Regions from separate parts of the Arthrobacter sp. P4_F11 genome, predicted to be linked through region 2. Evidence: riboswitches for the same ligand, from Rfam matches in the RefSeq annotation. Region 2 holds a riboswitch; each other region holds the start of a gene.
What was found. Region 2 has a riboswitch for S-adenosylmethionine ahead of AC1DRO_RS12535 (aminotransferase class V-fold PLP-dependent enzyme). Riboswitches for the same ligand answer to the same signal wherever they lie in the genome.

Region 1 (5,146 bases), on a different contig from region 2:
GAGTGCAGTTCGAGGGCATCGACGAACCGCTTGCCGGCCTCCGCTCCCCCGGCGATGTTGAACGCCACGACGGCGCCGGTCCCCTTGGGCCCGTACTTGCGGCCGCGCTCGTACCAGGGGCTGGACGGCAGCCCGGCGTAGGCGACCGATTCGACGTCGTCCCGCCCCTCCAGCCATTGCGCCACCTTCGTGGCGTTGGCCACGTGGCGCTCGACGCGCAGGCTCAGCGTTTCGATGCCCTGGGCGATGAGGAAGGCGTTGAACGGGGACACCGCGGAGCCGAGGTCGCGCAGGAGCTGGACCCGGGCCTTGAGGATGTAGGAGAGGTTCGCGCCCAGCGCGCCGTCGGCTCCGAGGTCGCGGGCGTAGACCAGGCCGTTGTAGGTGGGGTCCGGGGTGTTGAAGCCGGGGAACCGCTCCGGGTCTTTCCCGAAGTCGAAGTTGCCGGAGTCCACGATCACGCCGGCGATTGCGGCGCCGTGCCCGCCGAGGTACTTGGTGGCGGAATGGACCACGATGTCCGCGCCCCACTCGATCGGCCGGATCAGGTAGGGGGTGGAGAGCGTGTTGTCGACCACCAGCGGGACGCCGGCCTCGTGCGCCACGCGGGAGACGCCCTCGATGTCCAGGACGTCCTGGCGGGGGTTGGAGACCACTTCGCCGAAGAACAGCTTGGTGTTGGGCTGGACGGCGTCCCGCCACTGGTCCAGGTTATCCGGGTCCGCCACGAAGGTCACGGAGATGCCGAACTTCTTCAGCGTGTGCGCGAGCAGGTTGTAGGTTCCGCCATAGAGGCTGGGGCTGGCCACCACATGGTCCCCGGCCTCGGCGATATTGAGGATGGCGAACGTCTCGGCGGCCTGGCCGGAGCTGAGCAGCAGCGCCGCGAGGCCGCCTTCCAGGCTGGCGACGCGCTGTTCGACGGCGTCCTGGGTCGGGTTGCCGATCCGGGTGTAGATGGGCGCGAGCTCGGCGAGCGCGAAGCGGTTCGCGGCGCTTTCGGCGCTGGGGAACACGAACGACGTCGTCTGGTAGATGGGCAGGGAACGCGCGCCGGTGGCGCTGTCCGGCTCCTGGCCGGCGTGGATCTGGCGGGTTTCAAAGGACCAGGCGTTGGACATTGGTGCTCCTCGAGTCACTGGGCACAGCACCGGCCGGGGCTTTCGGCCCGAACCGGAACAGGCGCCGCGCTTGCCCTCCGGCGGGCGCCGGACGGCCAGGTCTTCACCCGGGGCACCCCACCGCGATACGAGGGTTGCCGGCCAGCAAGCCGGGGCTGTGCGCTGGCACTCATGACCTGGCTTCAGTGTAGGAATGGCGGCGGAGCCATGGATAGCTTTGTGACGAAGATGAAGACGGCCGCCGTGACGGAGCATCCGGGGCGCCGCGTTCCGCGCCCCAGGACGTCCCATGACGGTTAGGGGAGCCTAAGCTGAGAGGTCCATCACAAAGTGCCAAGATGATGGCATGCGCATGGATCACGTCTCTTACGCCTGTGAACACGATGGCTTGGCAGCCACCACTGAACGTATTGCGTCTGCCCTCGGCGTTGAAGCCGTGAAGGGTGGAGTGCACCCCCGTTTCGGGACACGCAACATGATTATCCCGCTCGCGGGACACAAGTACCTGGAAGTCGTGGAGGTCCTGAACCACCCGGCCTCCGACAAGGCCCCGTTCGGCCAGGCCGTCCGGGCACGCTCCGAGGCCGGCGGCGGCTGGATGGGCTGGTGCGTCGAGGTTGACGACCTGGCCCCGTTCGAGGAGCGGCTCGGCCGCGCCGCCGTCAACGGCAACCGGAAGTTTCCCGACGGCCGCGAACTGGTCTGGAAGCAGATCGGCATCCTGGGGCTCATTGCCGACCCCCAGGTGCCGTACATGCTCAAGTGGGAGGGCGACCCGGAGTTGCACCCGTCCAACGCCTACGCGAGCGATGTCAAGATGTCCGCACTGACCATTGCCGGTTCGGCCGCACGTGTCACGGAGTGGCTGGGCGAACCGGTTGAAAAGCCGCTGGAAGACGTCGCCGTGAACTGGATCGCGCCGCACGGGACTCCCGGCATCCTCTCTGTCACCTTCGAGACCGCCTCCGGAGCGGTCACGATCTAACGCTCCACCTGCCCCACGCTTCGGCCGCCATCTCTTAGGTGCCAACGATGTCACCTAGGAGACGGCGGCCGAGATCATTTAAGGGCTGCTCCTAAAAGCAACTCAGCCCAGGCCCACGGCCTTGCCGAACAGGCTGAACCCCACGAACGCCACAGTGTCCAGGATGGCGTGGGCGATCACCAGCGGCATCACCCGTTTGGTCCGCGTGTAGACCAGCGCGAAGACGACGCCCATCACCGCGTTGCCGATGAACGGCCCGAACCCCTGGTACAGGTGATAGCTGCCGCGGAGCAGGGCGCTGGCGGCGATGGCCGCCGGCACGCTCCAGCCCAGTTTCCCGAGCCGGTCCAGCAGGTACGCCACCACAATCACTTCCTCGACCACCGCGTGCCGGATCGCGGACAGGACCAGCACTGGCACGGTCCACCAGTACGCGTCCAGGGCACTGGGGATGATCGCCGTCGTGATCCCCAGGGCCCGGCCGGCGGCGTAGAGACCCAGGGACGGAATGCCGATGAGCGCGGCGAGTCCGAGACCCTGCAGGAGGTCCTTGCCGGGCCGGGCGAAGTCGAAGCCGATCCTTCGGAACGCCGAGGTTCCGCGCTCACCGGCCGGCCAGTGCTCGGTGAGGAAATAGATCACGAGGGCCACCGGGACCAGGGCGAAGATGATGTCCAGCAACTGGTAGGTGAGGTCGAAGTATTCGCGTGCGCTCTGTGAGCGGTTCAGTGTGGATGTCCCCTGGGCCAGCGGCGCCGTGGTCATCTTGTCCAGCAACTGCACCACGGAGTAGATCGCGGACTGCCCCAGCGACAACCCCAGGACAATCAACACTTCGAACCGCAGCCGACGGCGGGAGGGAACCAACATGGTTCTATCTTGCCTGCACTTGCCGATAGTTTGCTGGTGCCCGCGTGGTGCCGGCCGAACGGGGTTTTGCCTGCGGCACCTGCTTTTAGGAGCCCTATGCTTGGGGATTATGAGTGCGCCCCGGAAAATCATCATGATCCGGCACGGCCAGTCTGCCGCCAATGCCGACACCTCGATCTACAACCGTGTTCCGGACTACCGGATCCCGTTGACCGCGCTGGGTCTGGAGCAGGCCACCGCGGCCGGGGAGGAGGTCCGGCGCCAGCTGGACGGCCGCCCGGTGTGCGTCTACGTCTCCCCGTACCTGCGCGCCTACCAGACCCTCGAGGCGCTGAATCTCGGCCCGCTCGTGGAGCGGGTGATCGAGGAACCGCGCCTGCGCGAACAGGACTGGGCCAACTTTCAGATCGCCGGCGACATCGAGGACCAGAAGGAGCTCCGCAACGCCTACGGGCACTTCTTCTACCGCTTCCGCGAGGGCGAGTCCGGTTCCGATGTGTATGACAGGATCTCTTCGTTCATGGAAACCCTGCACCGGCACTGGTCCCGGCCCGGCTATGCCCCGAACGCGCTGTTCGTGACGCACGGATTGACCATGCGGCTGTTCTGCATGCGCTGGTTCCACTGGTCGGTGGAATACTTCGAGTCCCTGAACAACCCCGAGAACGCCGAGGTCCGCACCCTGCTGCGCACCTCGCACGGCAAGTACGAGCTCGACAAGCCCTTCACGCAGTGGGAGAAGAGGCGCGTGGACGAGACCGTCCTCGACGCACCGCCCATGATGTTCTAGGGCTAGCGGAGCGGCTGCGCTACACCGACGCGCCACACCGCGTGCGTCAGGGGGATGCCGGGCCGGTAGGCGAGGTGCGTGGCGGAAGGGGCGTTGAGCAGGTGCAGGTCCGCGCGGTGTCCGACGGCGATCGAGCCCACCGCGCGTTCGCCGTCGACGTCGTTCCCGGCCTCCCGCCCCAGGGCCAGGGCGCCGCCGTAGGTCGCGGCGCGCACCGCCTCATGGACACTGAGCCGCATCTGCAGCACTGCGGTGGTGACGCAGAACGCCATGGAGCTGGTGTAGGACGTGCCGGGGTTGCAGTTGGAGGCCAGCGCCAGCTGCACACCGGCGTCGAGCAGTTCACGGCCTGGGGCCAGCGGCTGCCGGGTGGAAAGATCGCAGGCCGGCAGGCACGTGGCAACCGTGCCGCGCTGCCCGGATCCAGGCGTGCCGCTGCCGCCGGCGGCGTCCCAGCCGGACCAGCTGCCGGCAAGGGCGTCGATGTCCGCGGCCGACAGGTAGTTCACGTGGTCCACGCTCGCGGCGCCGAATTCCACGGCCAGCCTGACGCCGGGGCCCTCGCCGAGCTGGTTGCCGTGGACGCGCAGCCCCAGCCCGGCGGCCTTGCAGGCCAGCAGCACCCGGCGGGACTGGTCCTCGTTGAACGCACCCTGCTCGCAAAAGACGTCGGCCCAGCGGACGTAGGGCCGGACTGCGGTGAGCATCGGTCCGCAGACCAGCTCCGTGTATTCCTCCGCGTCCATCCCGGCGGGCACAAGGTGCGCCCCCAGGTAGGTCACCTCGTCCGCCACCGTGGAGGCGATGCGGGCGCTGCGGGCCTCGTTCTCGAGGTCCAGGCCGTAGCCGGTTTTGGTCTCCAGGTAGGTGGTGCCCTGCGACACGGCCTCCGCGACGCGGCCCATCGCCAGCCGGGTCAGGTCGAAGTCGCTCGTGCTCCGGGTGGCGCCGGTGGTGACGGCGATCCCGCCGGCGCTGTAGCTTTCCCCCGCCATCCGGGCCTCGAACTCGGCAGTGCGGTCCCCCGCGAAGATCAGGTGCGTGTGGGAGTCGACCCAGCCCGGGAGGAGCGCCCGGCCACCGGCATCCACCCGTTCGTCCGCGGCCGGGGCGCCGGCCGCGGGCCCGAGCCAGGAAATCCGCTCCCCCTCGATGACCACCGCCGCGTCGCGGAGGACGCGGTGTTCCGCGTCCTGGGTCATCAGTTCGGCGATATTGGTGATGAGGGTACTCATGGGTCCATTCTTCAGCGCCGGATGGACCAGCGGGTCGCGGCCAGCGCCTCCGCTGTCCGGGATGCCGGACTGGCGTCCCGCGCCGGGGGCAGGGCCGGGGCCAGGGCCGGGGCGGAGCCCTGGCCGGCGAGGATCAGCCCGGCGG
Region 2 (5,146 bases):
GGAAACCAAGGAACTGGGCACCGTCTCCTAGCCGGACCAGCAACGGGGCGGCGGCGCCGTGCCGCGGCCTACCGCCCGGCGGCCCGGTTTGACGGTAGTTTGGAACCATGAGTCAACCCGCTTCGAGCTACAACGATGACCTGCGCCTTGCCCATGTACTGGCAGATTCGGTCGATTCCCAGACCATGAGCCGCTTCAAGGCGCTCGACCTTCGGATCGAGACGAAGCCCGACCTCACACCCGTCACCGATGCCGACAAGTCCGCGGAAGAGGCCATTCGCGGCCAGCTCTCCCGGTCACGTCCGCGTGACGCGGTCCTGGGCGAAGAATTTGGCAGCTCGGGCCACGGTTCCCGCCGGTGGATCATCGACCCGATCGACGGCACGAAGAACTTTGTCCGCGGCGTCCCGGTCTGGGCCACCCTGATCGCCCTCGTCGATGAGGGCGAGCCGGTGGTCGGCGTCGTCAGCGCGCCGGCACTGGGCAAGCGCTGGTGGGCCGCCAAGGGTGCAGGCGCCTACACGGGCCGCTCGCTCGCCGCCGCCACACGGTTGAAGGTATCCAACGTCTCCAATCTCGAGGACGCCTCGCTGTCCTACTCCAGCCTTGGCGGCTGGAAGGAACGCGGGAACCTGGACGAGTTCCTGGGCCTGACCGAGGAAGTGTGGCGCACCCGCGCCTACGGTGACTTCTGGTCGTACTGCCTCGTGGCCGAGGGCGCCGTGGACATCGCCTGCGAACCCGAGCTGAATCTCTACGACATGGCCGCCCTGGTGCCGATCGTGACCGAGGCCGGCGGCCGCTTCACCTCGCTCGAAGGCGAGGACGGCCCCTTCGGCGGCAACGCCCTGGCCACCAATTCGATCCTGCACTCGGAAGTGCTCAAGCGGCTCAACCCCGGACTCGACGACCTCTTCCAAGCCCACCCGAACAACTGAGCCGCGCCCGTAATAATCCGCTTCACAATCGGCGGCCGCCTTTTCCCCGGCTGCCCCGATGTCCTACGCTCGATGCAGGTCACGAGTGCCAGCGCTAAACCCCGGTTTGCTGGCCGGCAACCCTCCAGTCGCGGTGGGGTGCCCCGGGTGACGACCTGGCCGGTCCGGAACGGACCCGGCAAGCGCGGATTCCCACGGTGTGGGGTCCTGTTCGAGTGAGGTCCCATGACAACTGCCATTTTCCCCGTTGCCCCTGAATTCCATGCACGGCTTGCCCTCGCGGCCCGCCCGCTGGCAGCCGTCACCGGGGCCGAAATCCAGGCCCCGCTGATCACCGGCGGCCACGCGCGCTACGCCAACCTCGACTACGGCGCCTCCGCCCCGGCCCTGTCCGTGGTCTCGGCCTACCTGAACGAAATCCTGCCGTACTACGCGAGCGTGCACCGCGGCGCCGGCTACGCATCGCAGATCAGCACCTCCGTCTACGAGAACGCCCGGGACATCGTGCGGGACTTCGTGGGCGGCCGGCCCGACGATTCCGTGATCTTCACGCGCAACACCACCGATTCCCTGAACCTGCTGGCCGGCTGCCTGCCGCTGCGCGACGGGCGGCCCGCGGGCGAGGTCCTCTACCTCGACATCGAACACCACGCCAACCTCCTGCCCTGGCAGAATGTCCCGCACCGCAGCGTCGTGGCCGCCGCCACCCTCGCGGCCACCGTGGACCGCCTGCGCGACGAACTCGCCCGCGGCGGCGTCAGCCTGCTGGCCGTCACCGGCGCCTCCAACGTCACCGGGGAGATCCTCCCGATCCGGACCCTGGCCGCACTGGCGCACGAATACGGCGCCAGGATCGTTGTCGACGCCGCGCAGCTCGCCCCGCACCGGCGGATCAATATCGCCGCGGACGACGTCGATTACCTCGCCTTCTCGGGACACAAGCTGTACGCCCCGTTCGGCGCCGGCGTGCTGGTGGGGCGGACAGACTGGCTCGACGCCGGCACCCCGCACCTGGCCGGCGGCGGCGCGGTCCGCGATGCCCGGCTCGACTCCGTCAGCTGGACCACGGGACCTGCCCGGCACGAGGGCGGCTCGCCGAACGTCCTCGGCGCGGCGGCCCTCGCCCGCGCCACCCAGGTCATTGCGGCCCTGGACCCGGAGCAGTGGCAGGCCCACGAGGACGCCATCCGGTCCTTCCTCGTCGAGGGCCTCCAGGGCATCGAAGGAGTAACCGTGCACCGGATCTTTGCCGATTCGGTTTCTGATTCTTCCTCCGCTTCTTCCACTGGAGGCGATCAGCCGGACACCGGCACGATCGGCGTCGTGAACTTTTCCGTGGAAGGCTACGACGCCGGACTGGTGGCCGCCTACCTGTCGGCCGAACACGGCATTGGCCTGCGCGACGGCCGCTTCTGCGCCCACCCGCTGCTCAAGCGGCTCGGCCTGCCCGCCGGCTCCCTGCGGGCCAGCTTCGGCCTCGGCTCACGGCTGGAGGACGCCGAACGCCTGCTGGCCGGCCTGCAGCAGCTGCGGCAGAACGGACTCGGCTGGGATTACGTGGTGGACGCCGGCCGCTGGGTGCCGGCCAACGATACCCGCAGCTACCCCCACTGGGCTCCGAACACCCCGGGCACGGCCGGCGCTGCGCCCTGCACCCTCGACTAGCGCAGGATCAGGGCCCGGCGCGGGTGCGGTAAATTCGAAAGGTATCTGAAACCAGCAGGACCTTCCAGAAGGAGATCGCACGTGGCAAGCGCCGGACCCAGGCTCCACAGCGGACCGAAGCTGCACAGCGAGCGGCGCCAGGAACTCGGACAAAGCTTCCAGGACGGCGGCGAACACTACGAACGCGTCCGCCCCGGCTATCCGCAGGAGTCGGCCGACTGGCTGGTTCCGGCGGGAGCCAGGGACGCCGCGGACATTGGCGCGGGCACCGGGAAGTTCACTTCCCTTTTGGCAGAACGCGGACTGGGCACGGTGGCCGTGGACCCCTCTGCCGACATGCTTGAGCAGTTGCGCCGGACCCTGCCGGACGTCACCGCCATCGAGGGCAGCGCCGAGGACACCGGTCTCGAGCCGGAGTCCTTTGACCTGGTCACGGTTGCCCAGGCGTGGCACTGGTGCGACCCGGGCCCGGCCAGCGCCGAGATTGCCCGGATCCTGCGGCCGCGCGGCGTGCTGGGCCTGATCTGGAACCAGCTGGACACCAGCGTGCCCTGGGTGCACCGGCTCTCCCGGATCATGCACGCCGGGGACGTCCACAAGCCACACTTCCGTCCGGCCGTGGGCCCCGAGTTCACCGGGCTGGAGAGCCACCTGACGCGCTGGGAGGATTCCGTCACGACGGAGGACATCCAGGAGCTCGCCAAGTCCCGCAGCTACTATCTCGCGGCATCGGCCTCCACCCGGACCAAGGTCACAGCCAACCTTGCCTGGTACCTGAACGAGCATCTGGGGCACACCCCGGGCGAGGTGCTCCGGCTGCCCTACCTGACCCAGACGTGGCGGGCCTTCCGGGCCTGATGCACGCTCACCCCGGATGCCCCCGGATTGCACGCAGCGCCCGCCGGGCTTATTGTTTCGGTATGCCTAATAATTTCTTATAGGCACACGAAACTTTGACACCGGCTGTTTTCCGGCCGGCGCCGATCATCGCGTCAACGCCGACGCGCCAATCACAGGAGCTGGCAGTGCTGGAGCTAACGGGACACGGGCAACCGGCGCAGGACGCCCCCACTTACAAACACCCGGGTGCCCGGAGGGCGCTGATCGGCCTGTTGGGACCGGCCTTCGTGGCGTCGATCGCCTACGTGGACCCCGGAAACGTAGCCGCCAACCTGACCGCCGGAGCGCAGTACGGCTACCTGCTGGTGTGGGTCCTCGTGGCCGCCAACGTCATGGCCGTCCTCGTCCAGTACCAGTCCGCCAAGCTCGGGATCGTCACGGGCAAGAGCCTTCCGGAGATCCTTGGTGAACGGCTCAAGCCGTTCTGGCGCCGCGCCTTCTGGGTGCAGGCCGAAGTCGTCGCCGCCGCCACCGATCTCGCGGAGGTGGTGGGCGGCGCAATCGCCCTGTTCCTGCTTTTCGGCCTGCCCCTCCCCCTGGGCGCCATGATTGTTGGCGCCGTGTCCATGCTCCTGCTCGCGGTCCAGGCCCGGCAGAAACAGCGGCCGTTCGAATTCATCATCATGTTCCTGCTCGGCATCATCACAGTCGGCTTCCTGGCCGGGCTGTTCATCAGCCCGCCCGATCCGGGGGCCGCCCTGGCCGGGCTCATGCCCGGTTTCCAGGGCCCGGACACCGTCCTGTTGGCCGCCAGCATGCTCGGGGCCACCGTCATGCCGCACGCCATCTACGTCCACTCTGCCCTGTCCCGGGACCGGCACCGGCCGGACGAACACCTGCATGTTCCCCCGGCGGCCATCGCGCGCCTGGTCCGGGCCACCCGGTTCGACGTCGTGGCCGCCCTCGCGATCGCCGGGCTGGTCAACATTGGGATGCTGCTCCTGGCCGCCTCCACCCTCGGCGGCGAAGAAGGCACGGACACGATCGAGGGCGCGCACGCCGCCATCACCGCCAATCTCGGCCCGATCGTCGGCGTGATCTTCGCGGTCGGGCTGCTCGCCTCCGGCCTGGCATCGACCTCCGTGGGCTGCTATGCCGGCGGCACCATCATGCAGGGCCTGCTCAAGATCCGGATCCCCGTCATGGCCCGGCGGGTCGTGACCCTTATCCCCGCCGTCGTGCTGCTGGCGGTGGGCTTCGACCCCACGTGGGCACTCGTCCTGAGCCAGGTGGTCCTCAGCTTCGGGATTCCCTTTGTCCTGGTCCCGCTGGTGGTGCTGACCAGCAACAAAGCCCTGATGGGCCGCTTCGCCGACGGCCCGGCCCTCCGAGTCGCCGCCATCATCAGCGTGGTGCTCGTCGTGGCTCTTAACCTGGTGCTGCTGTGGCTCACTTTCTCCGGAGGCAGCTGACGGTAGGCTTAGGTCTGTGAAGACCAGTACGCCCTCCTCCTCGATCGAGGACTACGTCAAGGTCATCTATTCGTTCACCGAGTGGCAGCGCAAGCCGATCACCTCCACGCAGCTGGCACAGCGCCTGGGCGTCGCCAACTCCTCGGTGTCGGAAATGGTCCGCAAGCTCAAGGACCAGGGCCTCGTGGACCACAAGCCCTACAGCGCCGTCACGCTCACCAGCGATGGAGT
Region 3 (5,146 bases), on a different contig from region 2:
CAGCAGGAACAGGAGCAGGCCGATGGTCGGCACGATGAAGATGCCCAGCAGCCACGCCATCGCGGTGGTGGGCCGCCGGTTTCCGGGGATGATGCCCAGTGCCAGCACCCGGATGGCGAAGTCGATCACCGTCAAAATCAGAATCGCCCAGGACGGTAAAGTCTCCGCCAGCGGAAATGGCCACAGCACAGGCGAACCCCTCAACGTACAAGCCACGCGGAACAGTTCCGAACGGGCAGTGACCAAATCCTATCCCGCGACCACCGAGACTAAGCTTTAGCCATGACCACTCCTGCCCCTGTTCCTGCGCCCGCGACCGTTCTGGTCTTCCTCGACCCGGCGTTCGACGGCGGCCGCGTTGCCGACGCGTCGCAGCCGCAGCTGATGGCCACGGACCTGGGCGCCACCCGCGGCGACGGCGTTTTCGAATCCCTCCTGGCCGTCGGCGGCCGGCCCCGCAAGATCCAGGCGCACCTGACCCGGCTGGCGGGCTCGGCCCGGCTTCTGGAGCTGGACATCCCCGCCGAGGATGCATGGCGGCGGGCGGTGGAAACCGCCATCCGCGAGTTCCGCGGGCAGGACCCCGCCGCGGCTGCAGCGGGCGGCGCGGAGCAGGACGAGGTGGTGGTGAAGCTGATTGTCACCCGCGGGCCGGAGGGCGCGGCTGCCCCCACGTGCTGGGTCCAGGCCTCCGCCCCGGCCGCCGCGGGACGACGGCAGCGCGAGACCGGGATCGACGTCATCCTGCTCGACCGCGGCTACGACAGTGAAGTTGGCGAGCGCGCCCCGTGGCTCCTGCTCGGCGCCAAGACCCTTTCCTACGCCGTGAACATGGCGGCACTGCGCTACGCCCACCGGCAGGGCGCCGACGACGTCATCTTCACGTCCGCGGACGGCAGGGTGCTGGAGGGTCCGACGTCGACCGTTCTGCTGGCCCACCTGGAAACCTCGGACGACGGCGCCGGCGGAGTCCGCACCGTCCGGCGGCTCATCACGCCCCAGCTGGACAGCGGCATCCTGCCCGGCACTTCACAGGGCGCCCTGTTCACCGCTGCCAAGGCCGCCGGCTGGGAGCTGGGCTACGGCCCGCTGGAGCCGAAGGACCTGCTGGACGCCGACGCGGTCTGGCTGATCTCCAGCATCCGGCTCCTGGCCCCGGTGAACCACATCGACGGGCAGGAAATCGGCACCCCGGAACTCCGGCGCCAGCTCACTGCCGAACTCAACGCCCTCTTCGCGACCATCGAATAGCAACGCTCACCCCAGGGCGTCCGCGGGCACTGCCGGGCACCGGCGGAACGAGGCCGGGTTGAACGCCGGGAGCATGAACGTTGCGAGCACGGCGTCGAGCATTTCCGGGGCCCAGGTGCTGTTCTCCCCCAGGGTCGCGCAGACACCCAGCACCACGGGCGTTCCGTCGGTGCGGCGGCGGATCTGGACCTGGACCGGCCCGGCCAGCCCGAGCGTGCGGACGGCGGCCAGGCCCAGCTTGCGCACATCCCCTGCCTGGTTCGCCGGCACCCTGCGGCTGACCTCGTCGCTGCCGGCGCGTCCATACGGAGTCCTGGTCTTCTCGAGGACCACCGCCACCGGCGCCATCGCGTTGCGTGCCGGAGTGCCGAACACCAGGCACACATAGTCGGCGCCCGGGATAAATTCCTGGACCAGTTGCCCCGCCGGCATGTTCTTCCAGCTAACGGAGTCGGTTCCGGCCAGCAGGTGGACACCATGGGAGCCTTTGAAGACCCGCGGCTTGACCACCACGGGGCCGCTGAGGCCGGCGAGGGATGCCGGCGCGGCGGCGAGGTCGCCCGGAACCGCGAACCGGGGCACCGGGATGCCGGCGGCTTGCAGCGCCCAGGTGGTGAACAGGTGGTCGTTGGCGAGGGCCACCGCGGCTGGGTCGGCCACGATGATCCGCACGTCCTGGGCGAATCCGGCGCGGGCCGCGGCCAGGAGCGGGAGCTCCACGGTGAGGGTCGGAATGATGACGTTGATGGCTTCGCGGTCCACCACCCGGCGCAGGTCCAGGACCATGTCCGGGTTCGTAGCCGGCAGGAGCCTGACCGCGGCGGCGGGAGCCTCCCCGGCCTGGCGGGTGTCGGCGCGGGCGTCGGTGCCGAGGTACGGGAGGCCCCGGGCTTCGAGCTGGGCCGCGACGGCCCGTCCGGCGGCGCTTGTAATCCCGGTAACGAGTATGCGCGGGCCCACGATTGCTCCATTCCGCCGTCACCGGCCGGACCGCGGCTGCGGCTCCGACCGTTCCAGCCACCGATTCCCAGACAGCTTGTTGATGGACAGACGAGTCGATTCCGGGACTGCTCGATTCACACATTGCTCGAATCACCTGCAGCTCCGGCCGACGCGTCGGACCTAATCCCCCCAGTAGACGGCGAAACGTCCCGGCAGACACGAGTGGGCTGTACCCGAAACTGGAGCCCGCCACTACTCGCCCGGGCCGCGGTCCGGTTACGGAACATGACGACGGCGGCCGTGCGGGCCGGCGTCGCAGGTGTTACGTTTTTGGGGAGTAATGAGAACCGGTGCCAAGCCCTGACTGGCCGGTCGGCAACCCTCCCTTTCGCGGCGGGGTGCCTCAGGTGAATACTCGGCATTCGAGAATTCGAGCTGCAAGCGTGAAAGAGGAGATCCGTCGTGCCCGAGACGTCAATACCCACAACAGCCACACCCGGTTCAGCACCCGGCGAGGAGAGGCTGGCCTACCGGCTGTTCACCGGCGCGGATGACCGCGCCTTTTGCGAGCGGGTGTCAGCCGCCCTGGCCGAGGGCTACGTGCTGCATGGAAGCCCCGCCGCCAGCTTCAACGGAAGCACCGTGATCGTGGCGCAGGCGCTGGTCCTGCCGGCCGCGATTGCCAGTGCGGACGCCGCCGTGGCCAATGCGGTTGATGAGCTCGACGCCGACGAATTTGGCGCCGACGGGGCCTTCGCGGGCCACGCATGAGCTACGCCGGAGACCTCAGCCCGCAGGAGGCGTGGGCCAAGCTGGAGGCCGGAGCCATCCTGGTGGATGTCCGGACCGAGGGCGAATGGGCCCACATCGGCATCCCGGACACCGCGGCCGCGGGCGAGAGCCGCAGCGATCCGCTCTTCATCCAGTGGAACCTCGCCGGCGGCATGCCGAACCCGCACTTCGTGGAACAGCTAAGGCAGCGGGCGCCGGCGGACACCGCCGTCGAACTGGTGTTCCTTTGCCGTTCCGGTGCCCGGTCGATCGCCGCCGCGACGGCCGCGACGGCCGCCGGCTACACCTCGTACAACGTCCTTGAGGGCTTCGAAGGCGAGACCGACCGCTTTGGCGAACGCACCGTCAATGGCTGGAAGAACCGCGGCCTGCCCACCAACCTCGGAAAGATCTAAGTGACTTTCAATCCCGACGCCGCCGGCTGGGCGGCCGACACCCAGGCTGTCCGTGGCGGCCTTGACCGCACCGGCTTCCAGGAAACCACCGAGCCGATCTTCCTCAACTCAGGATTCGTCTACGAGTCCGCGGCCGCCGCCGAGCGCGCCTTCACCGGGGAGGACGAGCGCTTCGTCTACTCCCGCTACGGCAACCCCTCCGTCGCCACCTTCCAGGAGCGGCTCCGGCTGCTCGAGGGAACGGAGGCGTGTTTCGCGACCGCGTCCGGCATGTCCGCCGTCTTCACCGCCCTGGGCGCGCTGCTGGCGGCCGGCGACCGGGTGGTCGCGGCCCGCTCGCTGTTCGGCTCGTGCTTCGTGATCCTTAACGAAATCCTGCCGCGCTGGGGAGTCGAGACGGTCTTCGTGGACGGCCCGGACCTGGAGCAGTGGCAATCCGCGCTGTCCGAGCCGACCACGGCGGTGTTCTTCGAGTCGCCGTCGAACCCGATGCAGGAAATCGTGGACATCGCCGCCGTGAGCAAACTGGCGCACGCGGCCGGCGCCACGGTGGTGGTAGACAACGTCTTCGCCACCCCGCTGCTCCAGCGCTGCGGCGACCTCGGCGCGGACGTGGTGGTCTACTCCGGCACCAAGCACATCGACGGCCAGGGCCGCGTCCTGGGCGGGGCCATCCTGGGCACCAAGGAATTCATCGACGGGCCCGTCAAGCAGCTCATGCGGCACACCGGTCCGGCGCTTTCGGCGTTCAACGCCTGGGTGCTCACCAAGGGCTTGGAGACCATGGCCCTGCGCGTCAACCATTCCTCGGCCTCCGCGCTGCGGCTGGCCGAATGGCTCGAGGGACAGCCTGCGGTCGGCTGGGTAAAGTACCCGCTGCTGCCGTCCCACCCGCAGTACCCGCTCGCAGTGCAGCAGATGAAGGCCGGCGGGACCGTGCTCACCCTGGAACTGCAGCCCTCCCCCGGCCGCACGGCGAAGCAGGCCGCGTTCGCACTCGTGGACGCACTGCGGATCATCGACATCTCCAACAACCTGGGCGATGCCAAGACGCTCATCACGCACCCGGCCACCACCACGCACCGCGCGATGGGCCCGGAAGGCCGCGCGGCGATCGGGCTCAGCGACGGCGTGGTTCGGCTTTCGGTGGGGCTGGAGGACGTCGAGGACCTGATCCGAGACCTCGGCCAGGCGCTCAAGCAGGTCTAGGGGCTTCCGCCCCTGCCCTGCACTGCCTCGGGCTCCCGGTCAGGCCGGGCGCAACCGGCCCAGGGCCGAACGATTGTCTGCCGGCCCCTCGGTGACGGGCCCCTGGGTGGTCAGTTCGATGGCCCGCTCGACGACGGCGGGCAGGCCGCCGGCCCGGAACGGGCCGCGCTGCAGCTGCGAACCGGTGCCCTCTGCCAGAATCCGCTCAACGCCCTCGCGCGCCAGCTCCAGCTCGCCCTGTTCCTCAAGCACCGGGGCCACGAAGTCCACGAGCGCCCTGACCACGTCCGCGGCCGGGGCCGGGGTGAAGGTTCCGAAGTCCAGGAGCTCTCCGCGCAGTCCGCAATTGCTGGCTTGCCAGGCGGCCATCCGCAGCAGCAGCGTGGGCACCGGGGCGGGATCGACGCCTTCGTTCCATTCCCGCGCGGCGGACTCCACGAGGGCGCGCACCAGCACGGCAATCAGGGCAGCATCTTCGGCCCGCAAGCAGACATCCGCGACCCGGATCTCCACGGTGGGATGCTGACGGGCCAGCCGGGCGTCGAAATAGACCATCC

Region 1: it holds a riboswitch for S-adenosylmethionine, as region 2 does, so the genes downstream of both, AC1DRO_RS09120 (bifunctional o-acetylhomoserine/o-acetylserine sulfhydrylase) here and AC1DRO_RS12535 (aminotransferase class V-fold PLP-dependent enzyme) in region 2, are expected to answer to the same signal.
Region 3: it holds a riboswitch for S-adenosylmethionine, as region 2 does, so the genes downstream of both, AC1DRO_RS18590 (DUF1737 domain-containing protein) here and AC1DRO_RS12535 (aminotransferase class V-fold PLP-dependent enzyme) in region 2, are expected to answer to the same signal.

Annotation. Positions count from the first base shown of each region.
Region 1 is NZ_JBFUJK010000006.1:194,238-199,383, forward strand. It holds gene AC1DRO_RS09120 (bifunctional o-acetylhomoserine/o-acetylserine sulfhydrylase) at 1-1,121, opposite strand, end outside; SAM riboswitch class IV at 1,183-1,298, opposite strand; gene AC1DRO_RS09125 (VOC family protein) at 1,468-2,106, shown strand; gene AC1DRO_RS09130 (CPBP family intramembrane glutamic endopeptidase) at 2,209-2,976, opposite strand; gene AC1DRO_RS09135 (histidine phosphatase family protein) at 3,086-3,766, shown strand; gene AC1DRO_RS09140 (amidohydrolase family protein) at 3,769-5,001, opposite strand; gene AC1DRO_RS09145 (NAD(P)/FAD-dependent oxidoreductase) at 5,013-5,146, opposite strand, start outside.
Region 2 is NZ_JBFUJK010000010.1:22,332-27,477, forward strand. It holds gene rsgA (ribosome small subunit-dependent GTPase A) at 1-31, shown strand, start outside; gene hisN (histidinol-phosphatase) at 108-938, shown strand; SAM riboswitch class IV at 1,016-1,129, shown strand; gene AC1DRO_RS12535 (aminotransferase class V-fold PLP-dependent enzyme) at 1,164-2,603, shown strand; gene AC1DRO_RS12540 (class I SAM-dependent methyltransferase) at 2,685-3,461, shown strand; gene AC1DRO_RS12545 (Nramp family divalent metal transporter) at 3,629-4,915, shown strand; gene AC1DRO_RS12550 (metal-dependent transcriptional regulator) at 4,932-5,146, shown strand, end outside.
Region 3 is NZ_JBFUJK010000019.1:63,249-68,394, reverse strand. It holds gene cls (cardiolipin synthase) at 1-189, opposite strand, end outside; gene AC1DRO_RS18600 (aminodeoxychorismate lyase) at 283-1,251, shown strand; gene AC1DRO_RS18595 (ATP-grasp domain-containing protein) at 1,258-2,211, opposite strand; SAM riboswitch class IV at 2,530-2,643, shown strand; gene AC1DRO_RS18590 (DUF1737 domain-containing protein) at 2,656-2,964, shown strand; gene AC1DRO_RS18585 (rhodanese-like domain-containing protein) at 2,961-3,380, shown strand; gene AC1DRO_RS18580 (O-succinylhomoserine sulfhydrylase) at 3,381-4,589, shown strand; gene AC1DRO_RS18575 (glutamate--cysteine ligase 2) at 4,629-5,146, opposite strand, start outside.